DNA from 2 places in the Heyndrickxia sporothermodurans genome. Region 2 is predicted to be linked to the other one. Evidence: riboswitches for the same ligand, from Rfam matches in the RefSeq annotation. Region 2 holds a riboswitch; the other holds the start of a gene.

Region 1 (7,617 bases), on a different contig from region 2:
ATATATAGAAATAACCGGATTGGACTACATAAGAACAGCCGTAGGCAAAGGACTGGATAGACACTATATTAATAGCCGGCATATATTGAAAAACTTAATTCCTTATATTTTTGCTGATTTAAAAAAAGCCATATCATTTACAATAGGAAATTTATTTATTATCGAATATTTGTTTAATATAAAAGGATTAACCATTTTTATTTTTGATGATTATCAATTTCAGAAAGTCTTTTTATCATTATTAATCTTATTGACCATTGCAACTCTTTGCTATTTGTTTATCAAATTACTTTTCTATTTTATTGAGCGGGTGTTTATCAATGCATGAAAAAAGAACATGGAATCCATATTTAATCATCAGCGTAATTATGGTATTTTTTTTATTCGCAATATCAATAGTCGGTCCATTGTTTGCCCCACATAAATTAACAGACAGTATTACGATTTATCAATATGGGGAAAAAAATATGGCATTTCCACCGCTAGCCCCCTTTACATACAAAGAATATCCGTTAGGAACAGACAAATGGGGATACGATTTACTTACATTACTAATTTATGGTGCAAAATATACTGTCTTTATTTCAATTTCGATTGCCTTATTAAAAATTGCTCTTGGTTTAGGAATTGGATTATTTACAGGGATAATGAAAAAGAGGCTCCACATTTGGGAGTCATTTGAACATTCTTTATCGTATATTCCATCGTTTTTAATCATTTATTTCGTTTTGTGGCCGATTTCTTTTAATCCAACTATTAAGCCTATATCATTAATCGTATTATTTATCATCGTATCGACCATAATCGGATTTCCGAGTGTAGCCGCATCGATTCGGGAAAAAACGATACAAGTGTATCGCTTGCCTTTTATTGAAGCCGCCATTACGACAGGGTCTTCAAAATGGAAAATAATTAAGCGCCACATCATTCCACATTTAATAGAAGATATTGTTATATTATTTGTTCTCGAAATTGTTACCGCAATCACTGTGATGGGACAATTAGCATTATTTAATATTTTTATAGGAGGAACGAAGCTAGAAACCTCACCAACTTTATATCATTCGATTACGAAAGAATGGGCTGGTTTAGTAGGACAGGCAAGGGATCATTTGTGGGGAAATCAGTTCGTTCTTTTCATTCCATTAGTATGCTTACTGTTTGCGATTGTATCATTTCAACTTTTAGCCGTTGGATTAAAAAAACATTATAACCGCAGATATCAAACAAGTCAGTGGATTTAGACGACCATCCTTAATAATTGCAAAATAATATTGCAAAGGAATTCATAAAAATGAGGTAGTTTATTATTCCAGTAAATCATTTCACTTGAAAAAATGATAAAAATAAAGTAATATAACAATACAAGCTGCATTGTACGTATTGATAATAAAGTTTTAACCTTTAAGCTGTAACAGGGAGTTTTATATTGAAACTGGAATGACAAGCTTTCGCCTACATGGCATGGAAGACAAGCAAGAACGTTTCTGCAAACACCCACTTTGAGGAGTGGTGGTTTAAAACTTTCTTAATACTCATACGGCAAAGGCGGCCTTATAAATGACAACTTCCAAATCAGTTTCCAATCGGGAACTGGTTTTTTTATACAGAGAATAATGTATGGAATTATATAATAAGAACCAAATTTTAAAAAGGAAAATTATCCTTTCTTTTTATCTAATTTATGCTAACATATACATAAATGAATAATTTTATCGCTAGGGGAGTCTAAATAAGACTGAGACAGAGATGTTCTGGACCCTTTGAACTTGATCCAGTTTATGCTGGCGTAAGGAAGTGGGAGTAAGAGATATAATCAATTCTGCCCATCTAACTGCTTACGATGGGCTTTTTTGTGTACAATTTCATAATTTTTTCTGCTAGGGGAGCCATAGGCTGAGAGATATCATTGATTGAAACCCTTTGTACCTGATCCGGATTATACCGGCGTAGGGAAGCGGTCTAAATAGCTATTCTGTATTTTCTAGTTACAGTTGTTATTGCCGCTTTCTATTGAGGAAGGCGGTTTTTTTGTTGGAGAAAGAAAAGCTTCCTCACAAAAATCAAATGATGGAGGTGTGTAAAGATGAATAAGTTAAAAAAAATGACGATAACTGCAGTTATTATTGCGATAACTACTTTAATAAGTAATATCGTTTTTATCCCAGTGGGATTTGCAAAAATTTTCCCTATCCAACATATGGCTAATGTATTAACCGCTATCCTATTGGGTCCGTTTTATTCAATTGCACAAGCATTTATCGTGTCAATCATCCGAAATTTCACAGGAACCGGCTCCCTATTTGCTTTTCCCGGAAGTATGATTGGTGCATTTCTATCAGGCTATTTGTTTATGAAAACAAGAAAGCTTAGTTGGGCGTTTACGGGTGAAGTTATTGGAACTGGCATTCTTGGGGCACTCGCAGCATATCCAGTAGCAAGGCTACTATTAGGAAAGAATGTAGCTTTATTTGGATTTATCCCTTCATTTATAGTTAGTTCCTTTGCAGGAGCACTAATTGCCATATTTTTAATGAAAGTATTATTACGAAATCAAACGTTTGGAGGAATCATTCATGAAAACAGCACTTACAATCGCAGGATCTGATTCAGGAGGTGGAGCTGGGATCCAAGCAGATATTAAAACATTTTCTTCCTTAGGTGTGTTTGGAATGTCGGTTATTACTGCAGTTACCGCCCAAAACACAATGGAAGTAAAATCTGTACAAATGATTGATTCACAAATAATCAGTGATCAAATATCTGCTATTTTCGACGACATTCATGTTGATGCAGTTAAAATTGGAATGCTCGGAACAAAAGAAAATATTGATGTGGTTGCAAAGGAATTGAATATATACCGTACAGAGCATATCATCCTCGATCCAGTCATGATATCAAAAGGTGGTCACCATTTATTACAGCAAAATGCGATAGATGCGTTAAAAGAAAAATTGCTTCCAATGGTGACATTAATTACACCTAATATACCTGAGGCTGAAAGTTTAACAGACAGTAAAATTTGGACGATTGAAGACATGTATACTGCCTGCCTCAAATTACAGGAACTCGGTGCCAAAAAAATTTTATTAAAGGGTGGCCATTTAGAAGGGGATCCAAATGATTTATTTTTTGACGGACATCACTTTACATGGTTGCCTGGGAAGAGAATTCATACGAAAAATGTTCATGGAACAGGGTGTACATTATCTTCAGCTATCACCGCTTTTGTTGCTCAGGAAGAACCCCTGTTGAGTGCAGTTAAGAAAGCAAAAGATTATATTACAATAGCAATTCAACATAGCTTAGAACTTGGCAGTGGACATGGTCCAACAAATCATTTTTACCATTTATATGAACGTGCTGGACTAGTAGACAATAAATAGCGGAGGGATTCCAATGGAAATTTCAAAAATGACACGGTTAATTTCATTAGTAAAAGAAAAAAAACCACTTATTCACCATATGACAAATGTGGTAACTATTAATGATTGTGCTAATGTCACACTTGCAATCGGAGCTTCACCAGTAATGGCGACAGAGATTAAAGAGGTAGAAGATATGATCCATCTAGCTGATGCACTAATTATCAATTTAGGAACGATTCATGATGTTGTTTTTGAATCCATGCTACATGCAGGGATTGCTGCTAATAAGAAAGGAATTCCAGTTATATTGGATCCTGTCGGTGTTGGCGCAACAAGTTATCGAACAGAACGATCTATGGAACTATTAGAAAAAGTAAAGATGGCTATCATCCGTGGGAATAGCAGTGAAATACATACATTAATTAATGGTACAGGTGGAACAAAGGGAGTCGATGCCGCTGATGGCTCTGTACCATCAATTGAAATAGCTCAGCAAGCTGCAAATACATTCCAATGTGTTGTTGGCATAAGTGGCAAAGTAGACGTTGTATCAAACGGAAGTAAGAACTATTATCTATCAAATGGGGATGAAAGATTAACAAGAATAACAGGTACAGGATGCATGTCTACTTCACTCATAGGCAGTTTTTCTGGCGTAACATCTGATTATTTAGGTGCCGCCATCACGGGAATGTCAATTATGTCACTTTCAGGGGAACGTGCAACGAAACACTTGGCAACAGATGGAGGGATTGGAACATATAAAATAAAGCTGATGGATGAAATCTATCGAATGAATGAGGAAGTTTTTGCTAAAGAGGTGAAAATTCATGAATGTTAATTACAATCTTTATTTAGTTACCGATGAACGAACCCCAATAGGCGAACTTTTATCAATTGTTGAAGAAGCTGTGCAAGGTGGTGTGACCATCGTTCAACTTCGTGAAAAGAATAGCGATGGACTCACATTTTATAAAAAAGCAAAACATTTAAAAGCGTTGTTAAAAAGCTATCAAGTGCCTCTAATTATAAATGATCGTGTAGATATTGCGTTAGCGGTAGGAGCTGATGGTATACATGTTGGTCAAGACGATATACCGCTTTCTGCCTTAAAGCGAATAGTTCCCAAGTCAATGATTATTGGTGTGTCTACGCAAACAATCGAGCAGGCCCAATTAGCTGAAAAAATTGGAGCTGATTATATTGGAATAGGGTCTGCTTTTCCAACTAAAACAAAACAAGATGCAACTGTGTTATCTATGGAAACCTTAAAAGCAATTAAAGATTCTGTAAATATACCAGCTGTAGCAATCGGAGGAATAACATTAGATAATTTTCATCAATTAAAAGAAATAAATTTTTCTGGAATTGCGGTAGTTTCTGCAATTATGAAGGCAAAAAACCCAAAGGAAGCAGCGAAAAAATTTTTTCAGTAAAAAAATAAATTTGCAATGTGCAAAATAGAGAGGGAGAATATGACAATGACGCAAGGGAAGCTATTTACCGATCGATTATATAGAAATGCTCAACCCATTTGGAATAAAAATCATCAACATCCATTTGTTCAAGGTATTGGTGACGGCTCTTTACCAATTGAACTTTTTGCTTATTATATGAAACAGGATTATGTGTATTTAATTGAGTATTCGAAGTTATTTGCAATAGGTACTCAAAAAGCAAAAGATTTACAAACAATGCAAAAATTTTCCCACTCATTACACTCAATTCTACATTTTGAAATGGACTTGCATAGAAAATATGCTAAAGAATTTGGGATATCTGAAGAGGAATTAGAACAGGTAAAACCAACACCTATAAATCTAGCTTATACAAATTATATGGTAAACGTATCACTAAATGGGTCATTAGCGGAAGTAGTTTCTTGTTTGCTTCCTTGTGCATGGGATTATTGGGAGATTGGTAAGCTTTTAAAAAAACAGCATCACCATCAAATAAAATCAAATCCGTATTCACATTGGATAGAAACTTATTCATCAGATGAGTTTGGATCGGTTGCCCTTTGGTTAATCAAGTTAATGAATCAATTAACTGAAGGAACTCGGGAACATGAACTGGTATCCTTAGAGAAACATTTTCAAATGACATCTCGCTTTGAATATATGTTCTGGGATATGGTCTATCACCAAGAAGAATGGCCATTATAAAGTTGTATTGTATGTATTTTTATTCGTTAAAAAAGTTGAATTTATGTTTAACATTGATATGAAACAGCTAGGGGATAACCCCTAGCTTATTTTAGTTCTCTTCCTGTTGCTCCAATTGCTTTATCGGTATTTGATTGATTATTATATTCCGGATCTGGATTTAATTGTTTTTGGTCCGTATCCTTTCCGAGATAACTCGACTTATGCTTTTCTTGTAGTTTATGAAATTTTTCGAAATTTTGATTAACCAAAGTTTGTCCCTCCTTTTGATTTATTTTCCTTTGATATGTAAAAAAGTATGTAAGTTAAATAAGATAAAAAAAAGTGGGACATCCCACTTTTTCAAGTAATGAAAAATATATTGATAAGTCCGTATAAAAAGAAGCTTGGGCACCCTCCATATTTTATGAAGGAAAAGGTTTATACATTCAGTTTCCCTAGTAAAGCCATAATTGCTTTAACAATTAAGACGATAGCGAACAGAATAACGGCACCTGCTCCAATGAATTCAACTACTGTAGCTAATGTCCCCGTAACAACTCCAAGCAGACTTAAGCCAAGTAACGCAAATCCAGCAACGATTGTAGCTAAAAACAATTGAACCATTGTTAACCACCTCCTTGTCATATTATATGTACAAACAAAAATAAGTGTGATTTTTAGAAGTAAAATTAATGATTGAACATACTTCATAATAGGCAAGATGCATATCCCTTTTTGCATAGGGCAAAACTACGAGAATAAATGATAAATACAAAAATGAGGGATGCTTGATGAAAAAATTACTATTTACACTCATAATTTTAACCTTTGCAATAATTACAAGTTCTTGTGGGACAAACAATGATAATAAAAACGAGCAAAAAAACCTTTATGACAAAATTAAAGACAAAGGAGTCGTAAACATTGGAACGGAAGGGACCTATTCACCATTTACCTATCACGACCAATCTGGAAAGCTTACAGGTTTTGATATCGACATTGCAAATGAGGTATTTAAACGATTAAAGATAAAACCTAAATATATTGAAACAAAATGGGACGGTATGATTGCAGGGTTAGATGCGAAACGTTATGACTTAGTTGCCAATGAAGTAGCTGTTCGAACGGATCGATTGAAAAAATATGATATGTCAGATCCATATATCGTCTCGAAAGCTGTTTTAATTGTAGGAAAAGATAATCATGACATAAAAACGTTAAATGACTTAAAAGGAAAAAAAGTAGGGCAGTCATTAGATAGTAATTATCGAAAAATTGCAGAAGACCATGGTGCAACAAATACGGTTGTAGATGGATTCAATCAATCAATTGATCTGATCACTTCAAAACGAATTGACGCAACAATAAACGATAGTCTTTCTTATTTAGATTTGAAAAAACACCAACCCAATTTGCCTATAAAAGTCGTCTATGAAGAAAAAAATGCGACGAGTAATGCTTTTCTTTTTCGGAAAAATTCAGATGAACTAGTGAAGGCTGTAAACGGAGCACTTGCAGATATGAAAAAAGATGGTACCTATTTGAAAATTTCAAAAAAATGGTTTGGCACAGATGTGTCGAAGTAAAGGGATCGATTAAAGATGTTCACAGATGAATCTACCATCCGAATACTCGGAATCCTGCGTGATTCCTTTTTTCCTATACTAAAAGCAGGCATATATTTTACTATTCCTCTTTCAATCATTACATTTATATTAGGAACGGTACTAGCATTTCTGATAGCGATTATTCGCATTTCTACAATTAAACCATTAATCTTACTCGCTAAATTTTATTTATGGATTTTTAGAGGGACCCCTTTACTCGTTCAATTGTTTATCCTTTTTTATGGATTGCCTAAATTAGGGGTTACGTTAGATCCGTTTCCTGCAGCAATCATCGGCTTCACCTTAAATGTGGGAGCATATAGTTCCGAAATTTTTCGGGCATCCATTTTATCTATTCCAAAAGGCCAATGGGAAGCAGCATACTCAATAGGGATGAAGAAATCCCAAGCGATGAGAAGAATTATATTACCACAAGCAATGCGTGTATCCTTGCCACCTTTAGGGAATTCTTTTATCAGTTTAGTGAAAGATACG
Region 2 (7,617 bases):
CCACCCTAATGCAAATCCAAGTGCTGGATCAATAAAGCGGGTAGCATAGGTGCTAAATGCCCCACTTGTTGGCATGAAAGAAGCTAGTTCACCAAGGCTCGTCATAATAAAATACACCATGACACCAATTATCATATAGGCAAGCAGTGCGCCGCCTGGTCCTGCTTGGTAAATAGCAGATCCGCTTCCTAGAAACAGCCCGGTACCAATGGATCCACCTAATGAAATCATCGTCAAATGTCGTGCTTTTAAACTACGTTGTAATCCTCCATTTTGATTCTCCATCTATATAAACCCTCCGTAATCCATTCATACCCTTAAAATAACCATGTTTAAACTAATGGCTTTGTTTAAAGTTCAATCTTGATTTAGACGTCTTGTTGATTGGAGCGGAAGGTGCGAGACTCCTGCGGGAAAAACGGTATACGGGAGACCCCTCAGGCGCGATAAGCGCCGAGGAGTTCGAAAAGCATAGGCGGCTTGCTTATCGACGTACGAACTGGAGGGCAGCGACTGAGATAAAGGAATCACGATGAGTCCTAAAGGACGAATCGATGATGACTTATCGTAGGGAGGTGACCGGAAGTTCGCTAGTCGATAGCCGCCGGAGCTAAACAGGCTCCCGAACCGCCCGCGGAAAGCGAGCACCTGCAGCGGAAATCAACTTCGAATAAAATTAATGGATATTTATAAATAAAAAATTATATTAATAACTATATAAAGATATCATAAACCGGAAAGAATGGAAATAGAAAGTTGTATATTTTATCACTTTGTTGAATGAAATTGCATTATGGATATTTTCCTAGAATAGTTTGGTATGCTGAGAATAAACAAATAATGCTAAAGTAACTTTACACATGATTTTTTGTCATGTATGATAAGGGCGAATAATAAAACTGCATATGACCTATCTACACTAGGGGTGCTGAAAAAGCTGAGATGTGAACGTGGAAGTGCGTTCCGATCCCTTATTACCCGATCTAGATAATACTAGCGTGGGGAAGTGTAGTAGTATTGGTGTAGAATCATTCATTGATTTGCATCTATTCGTATACTACTGCATCTTCCAAGAGATGCAGTTTTTTTATTCTCCAAAAAAAGAGAGGAGAATGGTTATGACAGAAGTATGTGGAACAAGTAGAATTGTAGGTTTTCGTTTTTCCCTTTATCCGATGGCGGATGAATTTGTAGATATTATTTTATCTACGCTTCAACGGGTCGACACCACTAAAGTATGGGTGAAAACGGATGATATTAGTACAGTAATCCGTGGGAAAATGGAGCATGTGTTTGACGTTGCAAAAGCTATCTATTTAATTGCGGCTAATACTGAAAAACATGTTGTCTTAAATGGAACATTTTCAATTGGATGCCCGGGAGATTTAGATGGAGATGTGTATATGTCCGAGGACGATGTTCGGATGAATGAAGACAGAGTAAAAAATATTCATATTGAAGCGCCTACACAATTTGCGTTATATCCGATGAATAATGAAAACTATATGCAAATCATTGCAGATGTTGTGGATATCGCCAAACAACAAAACACATTTACTGGAGGAATTCACTATGCCAGCAGATTGGACGGCGATGCGCATGATGTGTTTACAACACTCGAGCATGCATTTAATTATACTCAGGAAAAAGTTAAGCACGTAACAATGACAGTCAATATTTCGGCGAATAGTCCTTCGAGGAAAAAGAAATAAGGAGGGAAAAAGTGATGTCTAAATGGAGTCTGCGGGAAATTGTTGTGATGTCAGTGTTAGGAATTGTCTTTGCCATCGTATATTTATTATTTACCCAAGTAGGGAATATTTTCTTTGGGTTAGTCGGACCGATCGGTTATGAACCGATATTTGGGATATGGTTTATCGTTTCTATCATTGTTGCAAATATTATTCGCAAGCCAGGTGCAGCGGTTTTGGCGGAAACGATCGCCGCATTTGTGGAAATTTTAATAGGGAATGCAGTTGGTCCAAGACTATTAATCTCTGGAATGATCCAAGGTTTAGGGGCTGAGGTTGTGTTTGCCGCAACTGGCTGGAAGCGTTATTCAACATGGGTGTTAATGCTTGCCGGAGTTGGTTCAGCGATATTTAGTTTTGCTTGGGGGTATTTTATCTCTGGATTTGCAACACTATCACCATCGTATGTTTTATCCATGCTAGCGATACGAATGGTTTCTGGTGCGCTCCTTGCGGGATTATTAGGTAAGTATATAAGTGAAGGATTGGCAAAAACAGGAGTGCTTAATGGAATGCCATTAGGCAAAGAGATGAAAAAGAGAAAAGTAGCGTGATTGAAATGGAGATACGGGAACCTTTATTAGAAGTTAGGAATCTTTCATTATCTTATGAGGAGCAATCGATTATAAACAATATCTCCTTTTCCATAAATAAAGGTGAAAAACTTCTATTATTAGGACCAAGTGGCTCCGGCAAAAGTTCGTTAGCACTTTGTTTAAACGGGCTGATTCCAAATTCAATTGAAGGGGACAGGACTGGGAGTATTAAATATGCTGGGAAAGAGATTCAGTCTTATAAACCAGGACAATTAAGCAGCCGAATTGGCGTCGTATTTCAAGATCCTGATTCCCAATTTTGTATGCTCACTGTAGAGGATGAAATCGCATTCGGCTTAGAAAATATAAAATTACCTAAAGAAGAAATGATACGAAAAATAGAATGGTCTCTTTCATTAGTTGGTTTAGAGAAGTATAGACAAGCTCATATTTCTACCCTATCAGGTGGAATGAAGCAAAAGCTGGCACTTGCATGTGTGATGGCAATGGAACCCGAATTGATGATTTTAGATGAACCTACTGCTTTGCTCGATCCGGTGGCAACAAAAGATTTTGCTGAAACGATTGATAGATTGCAAAGAGAAATGAATTTTTCTCTCATCGTCATAGAGCATAAACTTGATTATTGGGTTCCTTTTATTGATCGCACCCTTGTTTTTACACAATCCGGACAACTAATGTACGATGGTTCATTGAAAAAAGGATTGGTTCATCATTTTGATGATATGAAAGATCTTGGAATATGCCTCCCAAAGGTGACACTATTCGGTCAACAGGTGCGAGAAAACTTTTATCCATTAACAGTGGATGAATTAATGGAAGAGTTAGATGAGGTAGACACTTCTTTTCCATTACAGGCAGTAAATGATTTCCCAACACCGCCGTTAATCCAAATGAAACACGTTTCCTTTTCCCGGGGGGAGAAACAAATTTTAAAAAATATCCATTTATCAATAAATAAGGGTGAATGGACAGCGATTGTAGGTCCGAATGGTGCGGGTAAATCTACATTAACTTTGATGTTGGCGGGACTTCTTAAGGAACAGCAAGGGGAGATTTTCTATGGGAATAAATTGTTCAAGGATTTGGATGAAAAGGTGAGGTTGGATTCAATTGGTTACGTTTTTCAAAATCCGGAGCATCAATTTATAGCGGATACGGTATTTGATGAAGTAGCCTTTGGTCCAAGAATGAAAAAAGTAGAAGATATCGATTCTAAGGTAGCTAATATTCTTTCAGATTTTCGTTTACTTCGGTTAAAGGATCATAATCCCTTCATATTAAGTCAAGGGCAAAAGCGGCGCTTAAGTGTAGCTACGATGCTAGTGGATGAACGGGAATTCCTTATATTAGATGAGCCAACCTTTGGGCAGGATGAGAAAGCGACGAATGAAATGATGAAAATTATTCAATCGAGAGTGAACATTGGGATGACGGCGTTGATGGTGACTCATGATATGGAAATTGTGGCGAAATTTGCTCATCAAGTCATCGTTCTTTTCGAAGGGGAAGTAGTGTTTCAAGGAACACCTCATGAGCTATTTTTAGAAAATAGTGAAATTGTGGAGAAAGCAAACCTTGAAAATCCATTATTATATTCAATTTGGAATACATATGGGATAAGGGGTGAACCAATTGCGGCTTCAGTTACTAAATCCTAGTATAAAAGCAATTGTCGTTTTGGTCTCTGTTGTCCTTTTAGCTTTTGTATTTGACCCTTTAACTCCGTTGCTTTACTTGTCTTTTACGGTCTTAATCACATTTCTTTTTGGTAAAGTAGGGATGAAAAAATGGTGTATACGATTTGTACCGTTTTTTATCATTGCCTTTGGGTATGTGTGGACAACAACAATATTTTCGAATCCACCAAGTAATACTAGTTTCGTCACTTATGCTAAATTAGGTCCTTTTGAGATTACTGATTACGGACTGAATACTGGACTGGCACTTGGATTACGTGTTCTTTGTTTTGCTGCCTTGTCTTTAATGTTTATATTAACAACAGATACAACTAAATTTATGTTAAGTCTGATTCAACAATGTAAACTTCCCCCTAAGCTTGCCTACGGAATTTTAGCAGGCTATCAGTTTTTACCTTTATTAAAGGATGAATTTACGATTATTAGAAATGCCCATCGAATTCGAGGCGTTCATTGGGAGAAAGGGATAAAAGGGAGAATACAGCTTTTAAAAAAATACACCATTCCACTTTTAGCAAGTGCGATACGAAAAGCAGAGCGAACAGCAATTGCAATGGAATCAAAGGGATTCACGGGAAGCAGGGATCGAACTTTCTATCATGAGTTGAAGGTTAGTGGAAAAGATATGCTGTTTTTTCTTTTAATGGTGGGTATATTCATCATTTCTAAATACGTTTCTGAAACGATTTAGATCTTAAAAAAACATCCATTAATTGCTGTTTAAAATGATTACGGTAATTAAATGGGTGTTTTATTTTCACTTATTTTAAGAATTTATAGTACAATAGTGTCGAGATTGCCAATAAGGGGTGTTTTGTGATGACTAGAAAAGCATTAATTAATATTGATTATACATACGATTTTATTGCAGATGATGGTAAATTAACGTGTGGGAAACCAGGTCAAGACATTGAAAATATAATTATCCAGCTAACAAGCGATTTTATACTTTCCGGTGATTATGTTGTTTTTGCGATCGATTGTCATCAAAAAGAAGACACACTCCATCCGGAGGCAAAGCTGTTTCCACCGCATAATATAGTAGGAACACAGGGGCGTCAATTATTCGGAGCTTTACAGGGTTTGTATGAACAACATAAAAATGACGAAAATGTACACTATATGGATAAAACACGTTATAGTGCATTTGCCGGAACGGATTTGGATATAAAGCTAAGAGAACGTGGAATTGAAGAACTACATTTATGTGGCGTTTGTACGGATATTTGTGTATTGCATACGGCTGTAGATGCTTATAATAAAGGATACAAAATAGTTGTTCATGGGAACGCTGTGGCGAGCTTTAATGATACAGGCCATCAATGGGCATTAGAACATTTTAAAAATACATTGGGTGCGAAGGTACTCTTTTAGGGTAAATAAGGAGTGGGGTTAAATGGTAAAGTTATATAAGGACGACGGTTTTGCACTGCATACGGATTTATATCAAATCAATATGGCAAAAACATATTGGGATGACGGTATTCATGAACGAAAAGCGGTATTTGAAGTTTTTTTCAGGAAGCTTCCTTTCGACAATGGGTATGCAGTATATGCGGGGTTAGAACGAATTGTTGAATACTTACGTGATTTTCATTTTTCTGAAACAGATATTCAATATTTACGTGAAGAATTGAACTATGATGAGGAATTTTTACAATATTTAAGTGAAATGCGCTTTACAGGAACCGTTCGGTCGATGAAAGAGGGGGAAATCGTTTTTGACAGTGAACCTTTAATTCATGTGGAAGCACCTTTGGCACAAGCGCAAATAATTGAAACCGCCTTGCTTAATATTGTGAATTACCAAACATTGATTGCAACGAAAGCAGCGAGAATTAAAAATGTAGTTGGTGACCAAATATTAATGGAATTTGGTACGCGCAGAGCACATGAAATGGATGCTGCTGTGTGGGGAACAAGAGCTGCCTACATCGGCGGGTTTGATTCAACAAGTAATGTTCGAGCGGGTAAACGATTTGGAATCCCTGTTTCAGGTACCCATGCCCATGCGATGGTACAAGCATATCGTGATGATTATACAGCTTTTCATAAATATGCAGAAAGCCATCGGGATTGTGTATTCTTAGTGGATACATATGATACGTTGAAATCGGGTGTCCCAGCAGCTATACGAGTTGCAAAAGAATTAGGGAATAAAATTAATTTTATTGGTATTCGATTAGATAGCGGAGACATGGCGTTTTTATCAAAAGCAGCACGAAAAATGTTAGACCAAGCAGGGTTCCCAGACGCGAAAATTGTCGCATCAAGCGACTTAGATGAGTATACAATCCTCCATATGAAGTCCCAAGGAGCCAAAATTGATATGTGGGGAGTAGGGACAAAGTTAATCACTGCTTTCGAGCAGCCGGCATTAGGCGCGGTTTATAAAATGGTTTCCATTGAAGATGAAAATGGAGTGATGCAAGATACCATTAAAATTTCATCAAATGCGCAAAAAGTGACGACACCTGGTTTAAAAAAGGTTTATCGAATTATTAATACAAATACGAATAAATCTGAAGGTGACTATATTGCAATGCAGGATGAAGATCCACAATCTCAAGAAAAGCTAAAAATGTTCCATCCCGTGCACACATATATAAGTAAAACTGTAACTGATTTTGAAGCGAAAGATTTACAACATGATATTTTTGTAAATGGGGAATTAGTCTATCGATTACCGGAATTAAAAGAAATACAAGGCTACACGAAAGAAAGCTTAGGATTACTCTGGGAAGAATACAAACGCTCACTTAATCCCCACGAATATCCAGTTGATCTTAGCCAAAAATGTTGGGATAACAAAATTAAAAATATTGAGGACGTTCGTGAAAAGATTGCCCATATGAAAAAATAAAAAAGATAATGGAGGTAATGCGAAGTGGATGAGCTACAAAGAAGAATCATTGAAAACATGAAAGTGAGTCCTACAATCGATGCCCATGAGGAAATCCGAAAGAGTGTAGATTTCCTTAAAAATTATTTATCGAAATATCCCTTTTTTAAAGGATTTGTTTTAGGTATATCAGGGGGCCAGGATTCTACTTTAACAGGAAAACTAGCGCAACTAGCGATTGATGAGATGCGTAAAGAAACTGGGAATAATGAATATAAATTTATTGCTGTTCGGCTTCCGTACGGTGTTCAAAAGGATGCAGCAGATGTGGAGGATGCAATTACATTTATTAACCCCACTAAAGCTATAACAGTAAACATTAAAGCTGCTGTCGATGCAAGTGAAGCTTCATTGAAAGCAGCAGGCATTATCTTATCTGATTTTGCAAAAGGTAATGAAAAAGCAAGAGAGCGGATGAAAGCACAGTATAGTATTGCCGCCATGGAAAATTGCGTTGTTCTTGGTACCGATCATTCAGCTGAAAACCTTACAGGATTTTATACAAAATATGGAGACGGCGGAGCGGATCTCGTACCTATCTTTCGCTTAAATAAGCGTCAAGGTAGAATGCTGCTCAAAGAACTAGGATGCCCAGAGCATTTATACTTAAAGACACCAACAGCTGACCTTGAAGATGAACGGCCGCAATTGTCAGACGAAAGTGCATTAGGCGTCACCTATGACGAAATTGATAATTACCTAGAAGG

What was found. A riboswitch is a leader RNA that binds a small molecule or an ion and turns the genes downstream of it on or off. The one in region 2 is predicted to bind thiamine pyrophosphate.
Region 1: another riboswitch for thiamine pyrophosphate. It lies ahead of thiW (energy coupling factor transporter S component ThiW); the one in region 2 lies ahead of B5V89_RS12370 (YkoF family thiamine/hydroxymethylpyrimidine-binding protein).

The regions. Positions count from the first base shown of each region.
Region 1 covers NZ_NAZB01000019.1:329,143-336,759, reverse strand. The annotation lists gene B5V89_RS09390 (ABC transporter permease subunit) at 1-328, shown strand, start outside; gene B5V89_RS09385 (ABC transporter permease) at 321-1,244, shown strand; RNA gene ssrS (6S RNA) at 1,364-1,559, shown strand; TPP riboswitch at 1,711-1,813, shown strand; TPP riboswitch at 1,873-1,973, shown strand; gene thiW (energy coupling factor transporter S component ThiW) at 2,087-2,608, shown strand; gene thiD (bifunctional hydroxymethylpyrimidine kinase/phosphomethylpyrimidine kinase) at 2,577-3,386, shown strand; gene thiM (hydroxyethylthiazole kinase) at 3,400-4,209, shown strand; gene thiE (thiamine phosphate synthase) at 4,199-4,804, shown strand; gene tenA (thiaminase II) at 4,844-5,533, shown strand; gene B5V89_RS20075 (hypothetical protein) at 5,620-5,784, opposite strand; gene B5V89_RS09350 (hypothetical protein) at 5,954-6,139, opposite strand; gene B5V89_RS09345 (amino acid ABC transporter substrate-binding protein) at 6,307-7,101, shown strand; gene B5V89_RS09340 (amino acid ABC transporter permease) at 7,117-7,617, shown strand, end outside.
Region 2 covers NZ_NAZB01000025.1:1,896-9,512, forward strand. The annotation lists gene B5V89_RS12365 (amino acid permease) at 1-285, opposite strand, end outside; TPP riboswitch at 912-1,022, shown strand; gene B5V89_RS12370 (YkoF family thiamine/hydroxymethylpyrimidine-binding protein) at 1,119-1,712, shown strand; gene B5V89_RS12375 (ECF transporter S component) at 1,727-2,305, shown strand; gene B5V89_RS12380 (ABC transporter ATP-binding protein) at 2,311-3,969, shown strand; gene B5V89_RS12385 (energy-coupling factor transporter transmembrane component T family protein) at 3,944-4,699, shown strand; gene B5V89_RS12390 (cysteine hydrolase family protein) at 4,828-5,382, shown strand; gene B5V89_RS12395 (nicotinate phosphoribosyltransferase) at 5,405-6,871, shown strand; gene nadE (ammonia-dependent NAD(+) synthetase) at 6,896-7,617, shown strand, end outside.